Regions from separate parts of the Caballeronia sp. HLA56 genome, predicted to be linked through region 1. Evidence: riboswitches for the same ligand, from Rfam matches in the RefSeq annotation. Region 1 holds a riboswitch; the other holds the start of a gene.
What was found. A riboswitch is a leader RNA that binds a small molecule or an ion and turns the genes downstream of it on or off. The one in region 1 is predicted to bind cobalamin.
Positions count from the first base shown of each region.

Region 1 (3,405 bases):
AACGCGCTGATGATCGTCTCGTAGCAAAGCGGCGGTTCGAGCGCTTCCGTCGTCACGGGATAGACGAGCGGCAAGCGCGTCTGCGTGTCTTCGAGATGAGATTCGATGATTCCGAACGCGTTGCCCTTCTTCCCCTTCGCGACGAAATACGCGACCACGGGCGCCGCCTTGAGCAGCTTCAACGCCTTCACCGTGATGAGATCGGGATCGCCCGGACCGACGCCCAGACCATGGAGTCTTCCGCTCATCACTCGGCCTCCGATGCGAGCGCATTCACGGCGGCCGCCGCCATCGCGCTGCCGCCGCGTCGTCCGAGCAACGCGACGAAAGGAATGCCACGGCTGTCGGCGGCAAGCATGGCTTTCGATTCCGCCGCGCCGATAAAGCCCACTGGAAAGCCGAGGATGAGCGCGGGCTTCGGTGCGCCGTCGTCGATCATGTCGAGTAGATGAAAGAGCGCGGTGGGCGCATTGCCGATTGCGACGATCGCACCCGCAAGATCGGGCCGCCAGAGTTCGAGTGCGGCAGCGGAGCGCGTGTTGCGCATCGCACGGGCGCGTTCCGGCACGGAGGCATCGCCGAGCGTGCAGATCACGCGATTATTCGCGGGAAGGCGCGCGCGCGTGATGCCTTCGGCGACCATGCGCGCATCGCAGAGAATGGGCGCGCCGCTCACGAGCGCTTCACGGCCCGCGATACCGGCATCGGACGAGAAGCGCAGGTCATTGACGATATCGATCATGCCGCACGCATGAATCATCCGCACGGCGAGCTTTTCGAGGTTTGCGGGAATGGCGGCGAGGTCGGCTTCGGCGCGAATCGTCGCGAACGATTGCCGGTAAATCTCCGCACCGTCGCGGATATAGTCAGACATCGGCATGACTCCGGGCGAGCCATGCGGCCGCCTCTTCGATGAGGAGGTTATGGGCGATCACGTGTGTGCCTCGATGCACGTCGTAGCGGCCGGGCGCAACGGCAACGAGCGTGTTTTCGACGGGATGCGCCGCCGCACAAAAGCGCTCGCAGCCGCTCAGATGCGCGTGCGCATGCTCGGGCAGCAAGGCGGCTAAACGATGCGCGTCCGCTTTCGTATCGGCACGGCTTTTCGCGCAGCCCGAAGAACCCGCGCATGCGATCAGACGCGCGAACGGATCGCGTGGATCGGTGGCGAGGCCAAGCGCGCGAAGGGCGTCGACGACATGCGTCATGCGATTCGCGTGCACGTCAGGCAGCAACACGCTTTGCCAGGGCGTCATCACGACGCGTTCTTCGGCGAGATCGGTGATTGCGTGAAGCGTATTAGCATCGAGGCGGCCGAGCGGCGCTTGCGCGCCGACATAGTCCGCATGCGCGCCGAGTCGTAACGTTGCATTGGAAGGCGCGCGACGCCATGACTGAAGTGCGGCGTCGTGCTGTGTTTCGAAGTCGAGGGCATGGAGAAAGCCCGCTATTCCAACGCGTGCGAGCACATCGCGCATGCGGTGTTCTTCCACCGATGCCAGCGCCAGAAACGCCTGCAGCACGGCCAGGATGAAGCGCTTCGCGTCGTCACGCGCAATCGCGCCCGAGGCAGGCGCATGTTCCTCACGATGCGGCATCGATCCTGCAAAACCGAATGCGAAGCGCGCGCCATTGTCCAGCGCCGAAAGCCAAAGATCGTGCGGATGATCGAGCATGGCAAGCGTTTCGCCATCGTCGATCTGCAACGCGAACTTCGGCGACAACGCGTGCAACGCGGCATCGGCCTGCATGCTTTCGACGATATCCGCTGCAAGCGCACGCGTTCCCGTGCTCGCAAGCGGGCTCAGCATGACGTTTCGGATATCGTCGGCGCTGGCCGTGGTCGGACCGAGGCCCGCCGCGAGCACGATATCGATGAGTTCCGCGTGGGCATCGTCGCGAATGCCGCGCAGTTGCAGATTGGCGCGATTGGTCACTTCGATCGTGCCGGAACCGCAGCGCTCGGCGGCGTGCGCCACGGCATGCGCGGCTTCGCGACGCAACTCGCCACCGGCAAGACGCACGCGCGCAAGGGCGCCGTCGCGTGCGGGCACGATACGCATGAGGCCGGGACAGGCCGAAGACCAAGGCGGCAAGAACGATTCCAAAAGCTCGACCGTATGCTTAAGCGCTTGAGTAGCGAACCGGTACACCCCGCCCGGCAGGCTTCGCGCAATTGCGTTGAATAGCGTTGAATAGCAGTGAATGCTTACGTCGGCAGGTCTCTTGGCTGGCAGGTCGACATTCGCGCTAGCCTTCCCGGTAAAAACCAGTGGCAGTGGAGCGCGGACTCGCTGCGTACAATTGCGGGGGCAGCCACAGTTTTGCTGTGTTCCCTGTTAGGCCATGAGGCTCAATACCGATCGAACCCTTCAGGCACCGACGAACGCGCTATTATGCCCGCTTTTATCGACCATCAGACCGCTTCCCGCCTTGCGCGGGTGCTTCAAACGCGGGATTCGCCCGTAGGAGGCCGCACATGTCGAACTGGCTGACCGTCGTGGGTATCGGCGAGGACGGCTGGCATGGGCTTGGCCGCGAGGCGCGGCGCGCGCTCTTCGAAGCACGGTCGATCCACGGCGGCGAACGTCACCTCGCGTTTCTGCCGGCGCGTATCGCGGCGCGCCGCGTGCCATGGCCAAGCCCGTTTTCCGTCGATGCCGTGCTCGCCGAGCGCGGCGTCCAAACATGCGTGCTTGCGAGCGGCGACCCCATGTTCTTCGGCGTCGGCGCCACGCTTGCGCGCGAATTATCCACGGAAGAAATGCGCGTCATGCCCGCGCCTTCGTCGCTGTCGCTGGCGGCGGCGCGCTTGGGCTGGCCGTTGCAGGACGCGCAATGCGTGTCGCTCGTCGGGCGGCCGGTGGCGTCCCTGCTCGCGCATGTGTTTCGCGGCGGACGTCTGCTCGTCCTGAGCGCCGATGGCGCGACGCCCGCCGCCGTCACGCAGCTTCTCACGCTGCATGGTTTCGGCGCGAGCCGCGTGACGGTGTTCGAGCATCTGGGCGGCACGAATGAACGCCGGTTCGACGAACGTGCGGACGACTGGCGCGAGCCGCGCGTGGCGGCGCTCAATCTCATGGCGATCGAATGCCGCACGCATGCGGGCCACGCGGGGCCATCGCTCACGCCGGGTCTTGCCGACGACGCGTATCGGCACGACGGCCAGCTCACCAAGCGCGATGTACGCGCCGTGACGCTCGCACGTCTCGCGCCGCAACCGGGCGAATTGCTGTGGGATGTCGGCGCGGGTTGCGGGTCCATCGGTATCGAGTGGATGCGCGCGCATCCCGCTTGCCGCGCGATTGCAATCGAAGCGAACGAGGGGCGGCAGCGTCTCATCGAACATAACCGCGATGCGCTCGGCGTGCCTGCGCTGCAACTCATCAAGGGCGAGGCGCCCGG
Region 1 is NZ_BAAHOB010000001.1:833,759-837,163, reverse strand. It holds gene ACYQ47_RS03925 (precorrin-2 C(20)-methyltransferase) at 1-248, opposite strand, end outside; gene ACYQ47_RS03920 (precorrin-8X methylmutase) at 248-874, opposite strand; gene cobG (precorrin-3B synthase) at 867-2,096, opposite strand; cobalamin riboswitch at 2,200-2,399, opposite strand; gene cbiE (precorrin-6y C5,15-methyltransferase (decarboxylating) subunit CbiE) at 2,480-3,405, shown strand, end outside.

Region 2 (3,405 bases), on a different contig from region 1:
CGCACGCCCGTCCACGGGAGGGTTTTCTTCGGCGCGTGCGCGAGATGATCGATGCTCGCTTCGTCCGGTTCGGACTTCATCAGCCAGTAGCGCATGATGGATTCGGCAACGGGGTTTTAAAACGGGCTCGACAAAAGCAAACGGCATCGGTATGAACCGATGCCGCTGGAGTAGGGTCCCCACCTCGGCCGCTAGGCCGGCATCCTGAACCTGGGTTCAAGATTGGTCGCAGTAAGCAACACTTCGGGTACATCAGACAGAGTGACGCGCGCGCCCGTGCTGCAAGTTTCCACAACCGTGCCAATGTAGCATTGGTTCAAGGAATATATGACCTTGGCGAACCAGGCAGGGAGTAGTCACTCTACACCAATCGAATGTCTAATGCAGCCTCTCGACACCAATTGCGCAGTTTCTTTTTTCGATTGACATCGCGCGACCGATTAGCGTTCGCCACGGAGCGGCGTCGCGGCACTTCGGTCACTGCACTTCATACTGCGCGATGACAGCACCAAGCTGTTCGTTCATGGAGTGCATCGTGCGGCGAATTTCCTCGGCGGGGAAGGCCTCGCCATGACGCACGCTTTCTTGCAGCCTCAGCAATTCGGAAGCGAGTGAAAGCGCGGCCATCACCGCGATGCGGTCTTGCCCGCGCACGTTGCTTGCATTGCGCACCTTGTTCATCTCGGCGTCGACCCGTGCCACCGCTTCACGCAGCGCGCCTTCGGTTTCCGGCGAACAGGCGAGGCGATATTGCTGGCCGAGAATGGATACTTCGATCTGCGTGGTCGTCATGCCTTCTCTCCGTGATGATGCTCGCTGTGCTCTCCCGCGTGCGCATGCTCGTGCGCGGCTTGCACATCGTGAGAGCGGGCATCGAGGAGATCGAGCTGATTTTCCGTCTCGGCATGATTCGCGGACTTGCCGCGCGGCAACTTTTCGAGAATCGCGTTCAGGCGGACCTGCGCGTCGTCGATCTTGGCCGAGAGGGAATCACGTTCGGCTTGCAGCGTGTCGCGCTCTTCGCGCATTTGCACGAGCTCTGCCTGCACGTTCGCGTAGTCGCTACGCAGTTGTTCGATTTGTGCTTCAAGCGCGAGACGCGCCTGATTGTGCCGCTCGCTGATCTGGATCAGCCGGCCGATATTTCCTGACAGTGATTCGAGTTCGTTGAGCATGTGCTGCGTCCTCTAAAGACCTCGCATTCTAGCGCGGTTCAACGGAGCTTCCGATAATTGTCTCGTTTCGAGACGTAACAGCACGCGATCATGCGTGCATCGCGATGCATTCGTGTGTGGAAAGCGCGGGCGCTGCCGATGTGTTGCGACGGCGGGTTCTAGTTGGGTTCGTCGTGAGCCGTGTGTCTTGCGATGATCGGCCAGGGTCGTTTCTTGACGGTCCTGAATCGCGCTCCTACACTTGCCGCACTTTTGGTGCTCGCGTCCGCATTCTTTTGCGGGCGCAGTCAAACGGGAAACAGGAAGCGGCGCCGCCAAGGCCACGCCAACCTGTGCTGCCCCCGCAACGGTAAGCGACCGCAACGCAAGTTGCAAGTCGTCCCTTGCGCGTTTTTCGCCGCGCCGTCGTGTGAGTTTGCTTGTGAGTCTGTTTGATTCGCAAGAATCCGCCGCTCGACGCAGGCAAGGCGAAGAACGTGTCGATGCCACTGCGCTTCATGCGTGGGAAGGCGGGACGGTGTGTCGCCAGCCCGGATACCGGCCAACTGTTCAGCGCGTTCGTCTGTTCGCATTCGAGCGCGCTCGTCGCGCATTGGCCTTGCGGGGAGCGAGGTCGCGCCAGCCTACGCATGGGAACATTTCACGCATGGTATCGCCACTTGCCCGACACGCGGGCAGACGCAAAACGATCGAACGCGCCGCGCTCGTCGCCCTCAACACATGGCTGCTCGCTCATGAAGCGCTCGCGGACGAAGCCTCGCAACCGCCGCTCGCGCCCGTCGTCGTGACCGCGGCGCGCACCGCGCAACCTCTCGCCGATACGATCGCGCAGACTTCGCTCTTCGACGCCCAGGATATCGCCGATAGCAATGCCTACGACGCGCTCGGCGTCATCGGTCTTGCGCCCGGCGTGCAGGTGACGCGCAACGGCGGCCCGGGAGCGAATGCAAGCGCGTTCATACGCGGCGCGTCCTCGACGCAATCGCTCGTTTTGATCGACGGCGTGCGTGTGGAGTCCGCATCGCTCGGCTCGGCGCAGCTTGCGCAGATCATGCCGGATCAGATCGACCGCATCGAAGTCGTGAACGGCAACGTGTCGGCGCTGTACGGCTCGGGCGCGATCGGCGGCGTCGTGCAGATCTTCACGAAAGACGGCGAGGCGCATCCGCCGCGCTTCTACTTCGAGACGGAATACGGCAGCTATCACACGCAGCGACAAGCGGCGGGAGTTTCCGGCGCGCTCGATAGCGAAGGCCGCACGACCTTCAGCTTCAACGTATCGCGCGAGAAGACCGATGGTTTCTCGTCGATCGATCCCGCGCTCGCGCCCAACGCCAATCCGAACGCGAACGGTTATCTGAACGAAAGCGTCGCGGCCACGCTGCGTCACAAGTTCGGCGACAAATGGGACGCGGGCGTGCGCTTCTATCAGTCGAACGGCATCGACAGTTTTGACGATGCCTACGGCTTGCCCGGCGATCTCAACGATTCGCACAGTCGCGTGCGGTCGACATCGGTGTTTGCGAACGGCCGTATCACGGACCAGTGGACCACGCATTTCACGGTCGCGCAGGGACAGGACCGCGCGAACATCGAGCAGAACGGCATCTATACGAGCCGCTTCAATTCCGAGGATCGCCAGTATCTGTGGCAGAACGACTTTCGCCTGACGGAGGCGCACAAGCTCCTGTTCGGTTACGAGCATCTCGACCAGACGCTCGATTCGGATCAGTTCAGCGCGCCGGATCGTCACGTGAATTCGGTGTACGCGGGCTATGTGGGACGCTTCGGTCCGAGCGAAGTGCAGGCCAATCTGCGCCACGACCAGTATTCCGATTTCGGCGGCGCGAACAGCTACTATCTGGGCTATGCGTACAACATCGACACGCACTGGCGCGCGAGCGCGAGTTACGCGGCGTCGTTCCGCGCGCCGAGCTTCGACGATCTCTACTATCCGTTCAGCGGCAATCCGTCCATTCAGCCCGAGCGCAGTCATTCGGTGGAAGCGGCGCTGCAGTACGCATCGGACCAAGTGGGCGTGCTGCGCGTGACGGCGTTTCAGACGCGCTATTCGAATCTGATCGATTACGTATCGGACGGCAGCGGCTTCTATATCGCGCAGAACGTCGGACGCGCGAAGGTGCAGGGCGTCGAGGGATCGTGGGCAGGGCATGTCGGCGCCACCGATTTGCGCGCGGGCGTGACGTTCCAGAATCCCGTCGATGAAACC
Region 2 is NZ_BAAHOB010000005.1:2,884,066-2,887,470, reverse strand. It holds gene ACYQ47_RS33060 (EVE domain-containing protein) at 1-95, opposite strand, end outside; RNA gene ssrS (6S RNA) at 173-355, opposite strand; gene ACYQ47_RS33050 (cell division protein ZapA) at 478-792, opposite strand; gene ACYQ47_RS33045 (ATPase) at 789-1,175, opposite strand; cobalamin riboswitch at 1,412-1,735, shown strand; gene ACYQ47_RS33040 (TonB-dependent receptor domain-containing protein) at 1,822-3,405, shown strand, end outside.
Region 2: another riboswitch for cobalamin. It lies ahead of ACYQ47_RS33040 (TonB-dependent receptor domain-containing protein); the one in region 1 lies ahead of cobG (precorrin-3B synthase).